DNA from 2 places in the Streptomyces sp. NPDC005925 genome. Region 1 is predicted to be linked to the other one. Evidence: riboswitches for the same ligand, from Rfam matches in the RefSeq annotation. Region 1 holds a riboswitch; the other holds the start of a gene.

Region 1 (7,437 bases):
ACACCCCGCACCTGGACCGGGTGTTCTTCGGCAACAGCGGCACGGAAGCCGTCGAGAGCGCGCTGAAGTTCGCCCGCTACGCCACCGGCAGGCCGCGCGTCCTGTACTGCGAGCACGCCTTCCACGGCCTGACCACCGGCTCCCTCTCCGTGAACGGCGAGGCCGGGTTCCGCGACGGGTTCGCCCCGCTGCTGCCCGACACGGCCGTCCCCCTCGGCGATCTCGACGCACTCGCGCGCGAGCTGCGCAGGGGGGATGTGGCCGCGCTGATCGTCGAACCGATCCAGGGCAAGGGCGTGCACGCCGCGCCGCCCGGCTATCTGCGCGCCGCGCAGGACCTCCTGCACCGGCACAAGGCGCTGCTCATCGCCGACGAGGTGCAGACCGGCCTCGGCCGCACCGGCGACTTCTACGCCCACCAGCACGAGGAAGGAGTCGAACCGGACCTGGTGTGCGTGGCGAAGGCCCTGTCCGGTGGCTACGTCCCGGTCGGCGCCACCCTCGGCAGGGACTGGATCTTCAAGAAGGTCTACTCCTCCATGGACCGCGTGCTCGTCCACTCGGCGAGCTTCGGCGCCAACGCGCAGGCCATGGCGGCGGGCCTGGCCGTATTGTCCGTGATGGAGAACGAACAGACCGTGGCCGGCGTCCGGGCCACCGGCGAGTTGCTGAGGTCCCGGCTGGCCGCGCTGGTCGACACCTACGAGCTGCTCGCCGACGTCCGCGGCCGGGGGCTGATGATCGGCATCGAGTTCGGCAGGCCGCGGTCACTGAAGCTGCGTGGCCGGTGGGCCATGGTGCAGGCCGCCCGCACGGGACTGTTCGCGCAGATGGTGGTCGTGCCCCTGCTCCGGCGCCACCGCATCCTCACCCAGGTCTCCGGCGACCACATGGAGGTCATCAAGCTGATTCCGCCGCTGATCATCGGCGAGCGGGAGGTGGACCGCTTCGTCGACGCCTTCACCGCCGTGATGGACGACGCGCACAGCGGCAGCGGGCTGATCTGGGACTTCGGCCGGACCCTGGTGAAGCAGGCGATGACCAACCGCTGAGGCACCACTTTGCCTCTCAGGCAAAAAATTTGCCTGAGAGGCAATCCCTGGGCTGAATAGACGCATGAACTCGTCCGAGCCCGTTTCAGAGCCCGAGCGCGCGTACCCACCCCCGCCCGACCGAGAGTCCGCCCCCACGCCCGAGTACGGCCCCGCGCCCGAATCTCGCCCTGAGGCGAACCCGCCCGCTGATCCGCCCGCCGATCTGTCCGCCGATCTGTCCGCCGGGCCGCCCGAGGTGGGCACGCTCGTCGCGCCCCAGCTCCGCGCCCTGCGTCGTCGCGCGGGCCTCACCCTGGAGGCCGCGGCCCGCGCCGCCGCCCTGTCGCCCGCCCACCTGTCCCGGCTGGAGACCGGCCGTCGCCAGCCGTCGCTGCCGATGCTGCTGGCTCTCGCCCGCGTCTACGGGACGACCGTCTCCGAACTGCTCGGTGAGCAGACCGCCGACCGGGACGCCGTCGTGCGGGCCGCCGACATGGAACCGACGGCCGCGGGCGGCTGGACGTACTGGCAGGCCGGGTCGCCCGGCCGTGGCATGCAGGCCCTGCGCGTCCGTGTCCCGTACGGCGCGCAGGGCGACGTGGTGCGCGTCCACCCCGGTGAGGAGTGGCTGTACGTGCTCAAGGGCAGGCTGCGGCTCCGTCTCGGCGACACCCTGCACCGGCTCGAGCCGGGCGACAGCGCGCACTTCGACTCGCTGACCCCGCACCGCATCGCCGCGGGCGGCCCGGACGAGGTCGAGCTCCTCTTCGTCCACACCCTGCTGCAGAGCCCCACGGCCTCGCTGTGCCTGGGCCCGTTCACCGGAGGCACGTCATGAGCGACATCGAGGACAAGTTCCCGCGCGCCCTGTGGGTCCGGCTGATCATCTACATCGCCGTGGGGCACGTCTTCGCGGCCTTCGTGTGGCTGCTGTTCGAGGTCGGCGCGCAGTAGGGCGCGGAGCGCGGCGCCGGCCTCGGGGCGTACGTCAGTCCAGCAGGCGTTCGCGCAGCCGCTCGCGGATCTCGGGGGTGACGCCGAGCCCGTTCTCGAGGTAGGCCGGGACGCCGCCCCAGGTGTCCTGGATCGTGTCGAAGGCCGCCGCGAGGTACTCGGCGCGCGCGTCGAACAGGGGGTCGAGCAGCTCCATGACCTCGGGGGAGTAGGCCGAGGCGGACGTGGCGCTGCGGCGCACCTTGTAGCGGCGGTGCTTGGCGTTCGACTTCAGGTAGTCCTCGGCTATCGCGTCCCGCTCGACGCCCAGGGCGAGCAGGGTCACGGCTATGGACAGGCCCGCGCGGTCCTTTCCGGCCGCGCAGTGCATCAGCGCGGGGAGGCTGTCCTCGGCGAGCGAGTGCAGCACCCGCGAGTGCTCCGCGGTGCGCTCCGTGATGACCGTCCGGTACGAGTCGATCATCCGGGCGGCGCCCCTGCCGTCCGAGAGGACCGCGCGCAGCTGCTCGAGGTCGCCGTCCCGCACCATCTTCCAGAACTCGGCGCCGTCGGCCGGGTCGCTCAGCGGCAGGTTCACATTGCGGACGCCCGGCAGCGCGACGTCCGGGCCCTCCAGCTTCTGGTCGGCCGCGTTGCGGAAGTCGAAGATCGTGTGCAGGCCGAGGGAGGCGAGGAAGGCGGCGTCGTCCTCTGTCGCGTGCGCGAGGTGACCGCTGCGGAACAGCACGCCGTACCGCACCCGGCGGCCGTCCACGGTCGGCAATCCGCCGACGTCACGGAAGTTGCGCACTCCGGCCAGCTCGGGCTCGGTCGACGGGACCTGCTGCGTCACGTGGACTCCTCACACTCGGCCCCGCCGGCGCGGCTCACCGACGGGCACACGCCGACGATACGACACGCCTGCCGGACAATATGAGAGGGACGTAGTGACTCAACTTGCGCTGTAACAAATGAAATCGGACATAGTTTTTGATCGGTAGCCTATCCACCTCTATGAGTCATTGGTCCGAATTGGTCGTTTGTGCGTAACGTGCCCCGATAGTAAGGGGGATGGGGTGTGGGGCGTGAGCAGCGTCATAATCGTGACGATCCGCTGTCGCCATGTTCACGTAATTCAACCGCGTTACCTGGGGATTGAAGAAGCGCGAAAGATCCTGTTCCACGCTCGGTGACGGGCATAACCCTGATCGCCCGCACAAAAGCGCGTTCGCGGACAAACCCAGGCTTGTTTCTCAGCCATCCGGTCGCTTACGTTCGCCACCGATCCGGACGGACGCCTAATCCTGCCGCCGTCCGGAAGCCCGCACACACTTCGACCCGTGTACGGCAGGAGCGGGGGACCCACAGGTACAACCGCCTGTTCCGGTCTCCGGACACAGGCTCGGGGTGAAGCCGCGCACACCGCGGCCGGGCATCTCCAGTCCGAACCCGACAGCTCACCTCGTAGGCGCCGGAGAGGAATTCGCCATGCCCGCGAAGGGTAAGCACCGCCGTACGAAGTCACCGCGTTTCACCCGGTCCATCGCCGTCGCCGGAACCGGCGGCGCCGCACTTGCCATTCCGCTTCTCGGGGCCACCGGCGCTCACGCCGCCCCCGCGCAGCAGGTTTCCGAAAAGGCCGTCCAGTCCCTTCCGGAGGCGCAGCACAAGCCCGCCGGCAAGGACACCGCGAAGAACTCCGCCCCGCGCGTCTACACGGTGAAGGGCGGCGACTTCCTGTCGAAGATCGCCGACGAGCAGAACGTCAGCGGCGGCTGGAAGAAGCTGTACCGGGACAACCGCGCCACCATCGGCGACGACCCGTCGCTGATCCACCCCGGCCTCAAGCTCGCCATCGGCAAGAAGGCCGCGACGAGCACGGCCGAGCCGTCGGCGAAGTCCTCGTCGGCCTTGAAGTCGTCGAAGTCGTCGAAGTCCGCGAAGACCGCCGCGCCCTCGTCGGGCCGGAGCACGACGCCCGCCGCGCAGCCCTCCGGCTCCGGCTTCGTGCTGCCCGTGTCCGGCGCCGGCGTCGGCACCGCCTACAAGGTCCCCGGCGGCATGTGGTCCAGCGGCTACCACACCGGCGTCGACTTCGTCGTCCCGACCGGCACCGCCCTGAAGTCCGTCGGCGCGGGCACCGTCGTCTCCGCGGGCTGGGGCGGCGCGTACGGCAATCAGGTCGTCATCAAGCTCGGCGACGGCCACTACGCCCAGTACGCCCACCTGTCCTCGCTGTCCGTCTCGGCCGGCCAGACCGTGACCGCAGGCCAGCAGGTCGGTCTCTCCGGCACGACCGGCAACTCCACCGGACCGCACCTGCACTTCGAGATCCGCACCACGCCGGACTACGGCTCGGACGTGGACCCGATGGCGTACCTGCGCTCGCACGGCGCCTCCGGCGCCTGACACCACTTGGCGCACCGGCCCGTACGGCACCCGGCGCGACCACTCGCCTGACACGCAGCCGAAGGCCGGACTCCCGATCCCCGGGGTCCGGCCTTCGGCGTACCCGGGCGGCCGCGCCCGCGGCGCGGCTCCTCGCCCATTCCCGCGCTCGTTCCCGGGTCGACGAACACTCGAGGTGGCTCATCTCACCGCCCGTCACCCCTTTCCTACGCTCGCGTAAGCCTCATGCGAAGGTGAATCATGGGCCGACGTGGCAGACGATTCGAAGAATGACAGCAGATCAGTGATCGGGTCGTACGTGGCGGTGGGGGACAGCTTCACCGAGGGCGTGGGCGACCCGGGCCCCGACGGGTCGTTCGTCGGCTGGGCGGACAGGTTCGCGGTACTGCTCGCGGACCGGCGGCCCGAGGGCGACTTCCGGTACACCAACCTCGCCGTGCGCGGCAAACTGCTCGACCAGATCGTTGCGGACCAGCTTCCCCGAACGGCGCGACTCGCCCCGGACCTCGTCTCGTTCTGTGCCGGCGGCAACGACATCCTGCGGCCCGGCACCGACCCCGACGAGGTGGCCGAGAGGTTCGAGAGGGCCGTCGCCGCTCTGACGGCCGCAGCGGGCACCGTGATGGTGACGACCGGCTTCGACACCCGGACCATGCCCGTGCTGAAGCACCTGCGCGGGAAGATCGCCACCTACAACGGCCATGTGCGTGCCGTCGCCGACCGGTACGGCTGTCCCGTGCTCGACCTGTGGTCCCTCAAGACCCTCCAGGACCGCAGGGCGTGGGACGCCGACCGGCTGCACCTCTCCCCGGAGGGGCACACGCGCGTGGCGCTCCGCGCGGGTCAGGTCCTCGGCCTGGAGGTCCCCGCCGACCCCGACCAGCCCTGGCCGCCGCTGCCGTCGCGCGGCACGTTCGAGGTGCGGCGCGACGACGTGCAGTGGGCGCGCGAGTACCTGGTGCCGTGGATCGGGCGCCGGCTGCGCGGCGAGTCCTCGGGGGACCATGTGACCGCCAAGGGCGCGCTGTCGCCGGACGACATCAGGATGCGCATCGCCGCCGTCGCCTGAGGCGCCAGGAGCGGAAGCAGCGGCGGGGAGGCTGGGCGGCGGGGAGCAGTGCCCCGCCGCCACCAACTCCGCGCGGGTGAGGCCCCGTTCGCGGGCCAGGGCCGCGTCGGCCGGCTCCCGGGCCCGGGCCGGTGACAGCGCGCCCGGGTAGGACGTCAGCTGCACGGCGAGCCCGTCGAGGAGCGCGGTCAGACGCAGCGCCGCGTCGGCGGGCCCGGCGCGGCGGAACTCACCCGCCGTCACACCCTCCGCGACGACCCCGGCGATCGCCGCCTTCCCCTGCCGGTCGAGGCCGCCCGGTCAGACCCTGCGGCACGGGCTCGCGCAGCGCCGCCGCCCACCCCTCGATCCACAGCCGCCACCCGTCGGCGCGTACCACCGCACCGCGTCCCGCAGCCGGCGCAGCGCCGTCGTACGGCGCCCGAGCAATCCGCGCAGCCGGGCGAGGTCGTCCTGGGCGGCATGTGCGAAGGCGGCGGCGACCAGCTTGTCCCTGGAGGAGGAGTGGTACAGCACGAGCGCGTTGCTCACCCCTGGTGCGGCAGCCACATCGGCGATCCGGACGGCGACCACGCCCCGCGCCTCGATCGGCTCGACGGTGGCCCGCGCCATCTCGGCGCGCCGCTCGGCGGCACCCGATCGCACCCTCACCACGGTGTCACCCTACGAGCGGTACCAGCCGAACCGCTCGGAAATGTCCGACAGGCGCTCTTCCGCCACGGCGTGGGCGGCGGCTCGCGGCGTTGTCCCACCGGCCGCCGCGCGGCTCAGCACCCCGTCCGTCAGCGCCCGCATCGAGCCCCGTACGTGGGCGAACGCCTCGTCCGGGTCGGCGTCGACGTCCCCGAACAGCGTCCACCACCACCAGGCGTTGGTCGCGGAGTTCACGACCACGTCCGGCAGCACCATCACCCCGCGCGCCGCCAGCACCGCCTCCGCCTCCGGCAGGACCGGCATGTTGGCCGCCTCGACCACCAGACGGGCGGTGATCCGCGCCTCGTTGGAGACGTCGACGGCGTACGACACGGCCGCCGGCACCAGTACCTCGGCGTCGGCGGACAGCCACGCGTCCGGCGGCAGTTCGCGGTCGCGTGGCCCCAGCGCCCCGCGGTCCACGCCGCCGTGGGCGTCCCGCGCGTCGAGCAGCGCCTCCACGTCGAGACCGTCCGGGTTGACGATCGTGCCCTTGACGTCGGCCACCGCCACCACCGTCAGACCCGCCCGCGCCAGGAAACGGGCCGTGGCGCCGCCCATGGTGCCGAACCCCTGCAGCGCGACGCGCGTCCCGGCGTGCGGCACGCCTGCCCGGTCCAGGGCCGTGAGCGTGGCCTCGGCGACGCCGCAGCCGCCGACCAGCTCGGGCAGTCCGATGCCGTCCACCTCGAGAGCGAAGGCGCTGGCGAGCCGGCGCCGGGCCGCGGTCTCGTCGTCGAGCAACGGGTACACCGCCTGGACCGACGACACGAGCCCCGCCTCGACGACCGCCCGGTCCACCATCTCCTGGCCGAGCCCCAGGTCCTCACCCGTGGTCCAACAGCATGCGACATAGGGCCGCACCGCCCGCAGGAACCGCACCAGCAGCCCGTACGCCCGAGGGTCCCGCGGGTCGCAGTCGATGCCGCCCTTGGCGCCGCCCAGCGGCACGTACCGCCGCGCGGGGTCGTAGTGCAGCGCCTCCTTCATGGACATGCCGCGGGCGAGCCCGGCGACCTCCTGCGCCGTGCAGCCCTCGCGCATCCGCAGCCCGCCACTGGCCACCCCGCGCACCAGCCGGTCCACGACCAGGAAGCCACGGCGACCGGTGATGTGGTCGGTCCAGGTGAGGGACAGCAGCGGGCTGGTCACGGGGTCTCCTGACAGCGGCCGGGCGGGAGAAGCGGTCCGGGGGTGGCCCACTGAACCGCGGGTCAGCATCGTCGGGGATCGGCGACCCTGTCAACGTGCGGTGACAAGGGCTTTTTCGCACCGCGGCCGGGCCGGGCCGCGCGGGCG
Region 2 (7,437 bases), on a different contig from region 1:
CCCTGCCGGCCTGGCCCTCGCTGGTGAGGTAGTCGCCGAGGAAGACCGAGTTGGCCAGGTGCAGCGCGAGCGGCTGCATCGACCGCAGATGGACCTCGCGGCCCCCCGCGATGCGCACCTCGACGTCCGGGCACACGAACCGCACCATCGCGAGGATCCGCAGGCAGCGCTGCGGGGTGAGGTGCCACTCCGTGGCGAGCGGTGTGCCCTCCATCGGGATCAGGAAGTTCACCGGCACCGAGTCCGGGTCCAGCTCGCGCAGCGAGAACACCACGTCCACGAGGTCCGCGTCGCTCTCGCCCATGCCCGCGATCAGGCCGGAGCAGGCGGACAGCCCGGCCGCGTGCGCCTTTCGCACGGTGTCGACCCGGTCGGCGTAGGTGTGCGTGCTGGTGATGTCGCCGTACGTGGACTCGGAGGTGTTGAGGTTGTGGTTGTAGGCGTCGGCGCCCGCGTCGCGCAGCCGGTCGGCCTGCCCGTCGGAGAGCAGGCCGAGGCAGGCGCACACCTCGACGCCCTCGTTCTGCTCCTTGATCGTCTTGATGGTCTCGGAGACGCGGTCCACGTCACGGTCGGTCGGGCCCCGTCCGCTGGCCACCAGGCACACCCGCTTGGCGCCGCCGGCCACCCCGGCCGCGGCGGCCTCGGAGGCCTGGTCGGGCTTGAGCCAGGTGTACTTGAGGATGTCGGCCTTGGAGCCGAGGCGCTGCGAACAGTAGGAGCAGTCCTCGGGGCACAGGCCGGACTTGAGGTTGACGAGATAGTTGAGTTTCACCCGTCGGCCGAACCAGTGCCGGCGTACCTTTCCGGCCGCGGCCACCACATCCAGCAGGTCGTCGTCGGTCGTGGCGAGAACGGCCAGGGCCTCCTCGCGGGTCGGCAGCTCGCGCCGAAGCCCCTTGTCCACCAGCGTGTTCAGCAGATCCATGAGAGCCGATCCTTACGTACGGAGGCGTGCCGGGCCAAGGATGGTTCGCACAACCCTCCCCGTTCGGCGTGTGTGGATTGCCACACCATGGGCGGCCGACCGTCCGGCTAATGTCTGTGCACTGCCTACAAAGGCCGGTGCCGCGCGGAGAGGATCGCGAAGGCACTGTCCACCACAGCACCGGAGGGGCCATGGGGTTCGGCTGGATCGACGAGCGGGCGGAGCAGCGCCGGCGCGCCGGACTCGTACGGACCCTGCGGCCCCGCCCCGCCGCGTCGGACCTGCTGGACCTGGCGAGCAACGACTACCTGGGCCTGGCTCGGCACCCCGAGGTCATCGAGGGCGCGGCGCGGGCCGCGCGGACCTGGGGCGGCGGGTCGACCGGCTCCCGACTGGTCACCGGCAGCACCGGACTCCACGCCGAGCTGGAATCCGAACTGGCCGCCTTCTGCGGCTTCGAGTCGGCCCTCGTCTTCTCCTCCGGCTACGCGGCGAATCTGGCCGCGGTGACCGCGCTGGCGCCGCACGGCTCGCTGATCGTGTCCGACGCGGGCAACCACGCCTCGCTGATCGACGGCTGCCGGCTGGCGCGCGGCACCACCCAGGTCGTCGGGCACGCCGACCCGGAGGGCGTGCGCAAGGCACTTGCCACGCACGGGGGGCCCGCCGTCGTCGTGTCCGACACGGTGTTCTCGGTGGACGGCGACGCCGCCCCGCTGGCCGCTCTCGCCGCGGCGGGCCGGGAGCACGGGGCGGGCCTGGTCGTCGACGACGCCCACGGCCTGGGCGTCCTCGGCACCGGCGGGCGGGGCGCGGCCGAGGCGGCCGGGATCGCGGGCGCCGGCGACGTGGTCGTGACGGTCACGCTGTCGAAGTCCCTCGGCGGCCAGGGCGGCGCGGTCCTGGGCCCGGCCCGGGTGATCGACCATCTGGTCAACGAGGCCCGGACGTTCATCTTCGACACCGGGCTCGCGCCCGCGGCCGCGGGCGCGGCGCTGGCGGCGCTGCGGCTGCTGCGCCGCGAGCCGCAGCGGGCCGCGCGGGCCCGTGGGGTCGCGGCCGAGCTGCACGCCCGGCTGACGGCCGGGGGCCTGGAAGCGGTACGTCCCGACGCCGCGGTGGTCTCCGTGCGCGCGCCGTCCCCGGAGGGTGCCGTGCGATGGGCGGCGGACTGCCGCGTCGAGGGACTGGCCGTGGGCTGCTTCCGTCCTCCTTCCGTGCCCGACGGTGTCTCACGGCTCAGGCTGACCGCCCGCGCGGATCTCTCCGGGGAGCAGCTGGAACACGCGGTGCGGGTCATCGGCGAGACGCGGCCATGAGTCGGCGTCGCACGGCCGTGTGTCGTCCGGGGTGACCGGTCAGTCGCGCCGGGGTGCCCGGCGGCTCACCGGAACGCGACCGTGAACGCCGCCCAGCTCTCCGGGGAGAAGAGCAGCGCGGGTCCGGCCGGTTCCTTGGAGTCGCGGACGGCCAGCAGCCCGGTCCAGGGACCGGAGCGTGGACGGGCCGCCTCGACGCAGTTGTTCGCTCCGGTGCTGTAGCTGCTGCGCAGCCAGTGCACGTCGTGCAGGTCGTTGCTGGAAGGGACGTTCCGAGGCAGTGCGGTCATGGTGCCTCCTTACGTGTCACCGGTCATACCGGCGATGAATTCCAATGATTCCTCGGGTGAGAGAGCGTGAGCCAGCAGGGAGTCGAAGGCCTCTGCGTAGGCCTCTAAGTCTTCTTTCCGTTCGAGATGGAGGCTACTCGTCAAGTGGTCGAGAACGACGACATCCAGATCAGATGTGCGCGAAAATGAGAAAATAACGAAAGATCCCGTGACCCCGATGTGGGCTCCGGCGGCAAACGGCAGTACTTGCAGTCGTACGTGCGGCATAATCGCCGCCTCCGTCAGCCTCTCCAACTGCCGCGACATCACCCCGGGCCCGCCCACTTCCCGGCGCAGTACGGCCTCGTCCAGTACCGCGCTCAACGTCAGCGGGGGTTTCGCGCGCAGCACGTCCTGCCGGGCCAGCCGCACCTCCACCAGCGCGTCCAGCCGTTCCTCGGACAGGCCTTCGACCGCGGCGCAGGTCACCGCTCTGGCGTACTCCGGGGTCTGCAGCAGTCCCGGCACCACCGAGGTCTCCAGGGTGCGCATCGCGCTCGCCTGGGACTCCAGACTGATGAAGTCCCGGTAGGTGGGCGGCAGTTCACCGCGATAGGCATGCCACCAGTGGTTGCGTCCGTTGCCGTCGTGCGCGCCCGCGAGGACGAGCAATAACTCCCGGAGCTGGTCGTCCGCCACGCCGTAGGCGTCCAGAAGCAGTCTCACGTCGGCCGGTTTCACGCCGCTCGTGCCGGTCTCGATCCGGCTCACCTTCGACTGGTGCCATCCCACCAGCCCGGCCGCTTCCCCACTCGTGAGGCCCACCGAGGTGCGCAGCGCACGCAGTTCGGCGCCCAGTTTGCGGCGGCGCACCGCGGGCCCGTGCTTCATGGGCTTCTCCTTACTCCTTACGAGTCGCCCAAATACGTTCTCGCGTCGCAGAGTTCACCGCATCGAGCGACAGATATATGCAGATGTTGATGGATCGCCGCCCTTGCCGTGGTGATGATGGCAGTGTGGCGAGGAAGCACCAGTCCGGGACCGTACTCCAACCGTCCGCTTCATGCCGGACCAAGGTCCCCTGGGAAAGGGACGAGAGCGCCATGGCAGACCATCTGGAAGCATCCGTCACTTTGGCAAGCGATCCCGCCTCGGTGTCCGCGTCCCGTTCCTTCGTGGTGGACACACTGGCGGAATGGGGACTGCCGGCGGGCACGGACGAGTCCGAGACGATCCGGCTCATCGTGTCCGAGCTCGCCACCAACGCGGTCCAGCACACTTTGGGCACGTCACCCACCTTCACGGTGGACGTCGCCCTGCACCGCGACGAACGCCTGCGCGTCGGAGTGACCGACAGCCACCCGCGGTTCCCGAAGCGGCTGCCCGCGGCCGTCCAGCAGGACAACGGGCGCGGTATGAGGATCATCCGGTGGCTGGCGGCGGAGTGCGGCGGCAGGCTGCGCGTCAGACCCACGCGCGAGGGCGGCAAGACGGTCTCCATCGAGCTGCCGTGGCACGGCACGGCCCCGCCGGCCGGAGCGGTGGCGGCGGCGGGACAGCAGGAGCCGTAGGACAGCCCCGGTGCGGGGGCGACGGCACGTCGGTGCCGCCGCCCGCGTGTGGTCAGCGCACGCGCCCGTACCAGGCTCCGCGGCTCCAGATCCTTTCCAGCCGCACCACCGCCCCGGATTTCGGGGCGTGCCAGATCCTGTTCCCGCCGGCGTAGATGCCGACGTGGTAGATGTAGCGGCCGGAGTGGAAGAACACCAGGTCACCGGCCTTGCGACTGCTCGCGGAGATGTGCCGGGTCCGGTTGTACTGCTGGGCCGCCGTACGCGGAAGTTTCTTGCCGGCCTTCCGGTACGCGTACAGCGTGAGCCCCGAGCAGTCGAACCTGTGCGGGCCCGTGGCGCCCCAGCGGTAGGGGGCGCCCTTCTTGGAAGCGGCGATCCGGAGCGCCTTGTGGGCCGAGGAGGCGGCGACCGCCTCGGAGCCGGCGCCCGGGATCACGAGGGAACCGATCACGACGGAGAGGGTGAGGGCCGAGGCCGTACCGGCCCGGACCAGGAGAGACGGGACACGATTGAGCGCGGTCATGCGCAACCCTTCGTCAGCCGCCTGTGAAGGATGACCTGTCGGATTCGGGCTGGCGAAGTAGCCCGGCCGCTGCTGCGGCTTCACCCCAAGGGCTGCTCGGAACGGCTGTCGTGCCGGTCCGGCGGCCCGTCGTGCTCGGGTCCTCCACTCCTGCCGATCCATCCTCTTCTGTCGACCGGGCATCCGGGCGGCGGCAGGATTCGGCGTCCGCCCGGACCGCCCCGCCGCGGTGGCGGGGGCTTGTCGTCAGTGAAGGATCTTGACCGTCGGCAGTATGAATATCCCCATGCGCAGGGCTTTGTGGCGTTGATCACCCTTCGCCCATTCGGGTGGACAGAGGGGTCTCGGAGTCCTTCGTCCATTACCTCGACGAGCCCCGGACCAGCGGCGGAGCACCGCTCGGCGCCCGCACGCCCCACGCCGGCGCGCAACTGCGCCGGGCCCGGAAAAGGACGCGCGTCTACGCCGACAGGGGGTACGCCGTTCGGCCCGTTTCACCCCCGGCCCTACGTGCGGTCCGACCCGCCGGAGTCCCGTCACCCGGGGGCGCGGCAACCGCCGGACTGCGGCGGAAGGGTGACCCGGGCGGTGCGTCGCCCGCCGTCCAGCACCCGCGGCGCGGGGCCGGGGCACCACCGGCAACCGCGGCGGGGGCAGCGCCGGGGGCCTACCCTCCGCACCGGGCCAAGCCGCACCTGCCGCCATGGCTCGGCGTCGTCGGCGTCGCCGGGTCCGGCGCGAACCCGAGGTTGGCCGGACCCTTGGTGCCGGCGTCGTCCGCCCCTGCGCCGGCGAGCGCTGGCGCAACGGCACCGGCGGCAGTGGCCAACGAGCCGAGCAGCTCGCTGGCCACGCGCATCACGAATCCGCGGCGACCCGAAGAGTTCCCCCCGGGCCCAAGGGTCGCCGGCCGGGCCGCCGCGGGCCCTCCTGCGGCAGCCGCTCGCCCTCCGCAGCCTCCACTGCCCTGTCCGGCCCGGAAAGTCTCTCCGCGGGCAGCAGACGCGCCCCTGTCACCTCCCCGGGAGGCTCGATCGCGGCCGGTCCCCTGCCCAGTACTCGACGTGTCACAGGGTGATCATTCCGCAGCATGGGCGCGTCGGGGCGAAGAACAACGAAGGCCCGCCACCGGTGAGCGAACGTCACCCCGTGTGCGAGCCCGCGTCGTCGCGACCGCGGCTGCCTTTGCCCGTCGCCTCCTGGCCGTGTGAGATCCCCTCACCGCTGAGAGGATCGCGGGAGGATCGGCCGGACAAAGGACCTTCGGGGCAGTCGGCGGCCACCCCCGGTCCGGCCTCCCGCCCATCCGTGCCGGTTGTCGTCGGGCGGCGGGCCCCAGGCACTGCCGGGGCGCGGCCCAGGATTCTGGCAGCGGTGCAGCGGCGCTTTCCCTCCCGCGGGGCCGGAGGACTTGGACGTCATCTCGGCAGCGACTTCGGCCGAGGGCATGGGACCGGGCACCTTCGGCACCGGAAGGTCGACGTGGGCTCTGACGGGCACGGACTGCCTGTGAGTGCTGGGGAGCTTCGGCACCGGAACGTTGGCCTCGGCCTCGGACGCGGCGGGTCCGGCCTGCGGAACACCCGCTGCCTCGGGTGGCTTTCCGACGAACGGACCTTTCGTTCCGTTTATCGGATTGGCAAAGAAGTCCCTTGACCCCTGTTCCCGGAGATCGCACAGCCGCGAGGATCCCCGTACCCAATCGCAAGAATGTACGGGAGACCCACTTGAGGAAGAGAAAACTGAACCGGCGGGTGACCGTCTTGGGTTCGGCGGGTGCGCTCGTCACCGCCACACTGCTGGCCGGGGCCGTCACGGCACCCACGGCCAGCGCGAGCCCGGCCGGTTTCGGCCAGGACCGTGAGGCCCGGGGCGCCGCCCTCGCGGCGGCGCGCGCGGCGCACACCGGCATCGACTGGCAGGACTGCCCCGCCGACTGGGGGCTCGAGAAGCCCATCCAGTGCGGCTGGGTCACCGTCCCGCTCGACTACGCCAGGCCGAACGGCAAGCAGATCAAGCTCGCCGTCGACCGCATCGGCAGCACGGGCACGAAGGCCGAGCGCCAGGGCGCCCTCATCTACAACCCGGGCGGCCCCGGCGGCTCCGGCCTGCGCTTCCCGCGCCGGGTCACCACCAAGAGCGCGGTGTGGGCGAAGACGGCGAAGGCGTACGACTTCGTCGGATTCGACCCGCGCGGCGTCGGTCACTCGGCGCCCATCTCCTGCGTCGACCCGCAGGAGTTCGTCAAGGCTCCCAAGGCCGACCCGGTGCCCGACACCGAGGCGGACAAGCTCGCCCAGCGCAAGCTGGCCCGCGAGTACGCCGAGGGCTGCTACGAGCGCAGCGGCGAGATGCTGCCGCACATGACCACGCCGAACACCGCGCGCGACCTCGACGTCGTCCGCGCCGCGCTCGGCGAGCAGAAGCTCAACTACCTGGGCGTCTCCTACGGCACCTACCTGGGCGCCGTGTACGGCACGCTCTTCCCGGGTCACGTGCGCCGCATGGTCGTGGACAGCGTCGTCAACCCCTCCCGCGAGAAGATCTGGTACCAGGCCAACCTGGACCAGGACGTCGCGTTCGAGGGACGCTGGAAGGACTGGCAGGACTGGGTCGCCGCCAACGACGCCACCTACCACCTCGGCGCCACCCGTGCCGAGGTCCAGGAGAAGTGGCTGGAACTGCGCGCCGCCGCGAAGAAGAGCCCCCTCGGCGGGGTCATCGGCCCGGCCGAGCTCATCTCCTTCTTCCAGAGCGCGCCGTACTACGACTCCTCCTGGGCGCCGGTCGCCGAGATCTTCAGCAAGTACGTCGCCGGAGACAC

The links. A riboswitch is a leader RNA that binds a small molecule or an ion and turns the genes downstream of it on or off. The one in region 1 is predicted to bind cyclic di-AMP.
Region 2: another riboswitch for cyclic di-AMP. It lies ahead of ABZ354_RS16970 (C40 family peptidase); the one in region 1 lies ahead of ABZ354_RS18455 (LysM peptidoglycan-binding domain-containing M23 family metallopeptidase).

The regions. Positions count from the first base shown of each region.
Region 1 covers NZ_JBEXVL010000014.1:90,261-97,697, forward strand. Annotated here, with positions in the region: gene ABZ354_RS18435 (aspartate aminotransferase family protein) at 1-1,052, shown strand, start outside; gene ABZ354_RS18440 (XRE family transcriptional regulator) at 1,117-1,872, shown strand; gene ABZ354_RS18445 (DUF6126 family protein) at 1,869-1,988, shown strand; gene ABZ354_RS18450 (tyrosine-protein phosphatase) at 2,023-2,820, opposite strand; cyclic di-AMP (ydaO/yuaA leader) riboswitch at 3,287-3,451, shown strand; gene ABZ354_RS18455 (LysM peptidoglycan-binding domain-containing M23 family metallopeptidase) at 3,456-4,376, shown strand; gene ABZ354_RS18460 (SGNH/GDSL hydrolase family protein) at 4,660-5,445, shown strand; partial or broken gene ABZ354_RS18465 (TetR family transcriptional regulator C-terminal domain-containing protein) at 5,509-6,057, opposite strand; gene ABZ354_RS18470 (Glu/Leu/Phe/Val dehydrogenase dimerization domain-containing protein) at 6,109-7,290, opposite strand.
Region 2 covers NZ_JBEXVL010000012.1:108,307-115,743, forward strand. Annotated here, with positions in the region: gene bioB (biotin synthase BioB) at 1-928, opposite strand, end outside; gene ABZ354_RS16950 (8-amino-7-oxononanoate synthase) at 1,120-2,247, shown strand; gene ABZ354_RS16955 (DUF397 domain-containing protein) at 2,313-2,537, opposite strand; gene ABZ354_RS16960 (helix-turn-helix transcriptional regulator) at 2,547-3,407, opposite strand; gene ABZ354_RS16965 (ATP-binding protein) at 3,620-4,087, shown strand; gene ABZ354_RS16970 (C40 family peptidase) at 4,140-4,613, opposite strand; cyclic di-AMP (ydaO/yuaA leader) riboswitch at 4,617-4,829, opposite strand; gene ABZ354_RS16975 (alpha/beta hydrolase) at 6,341-7,437, shown strand, end outside.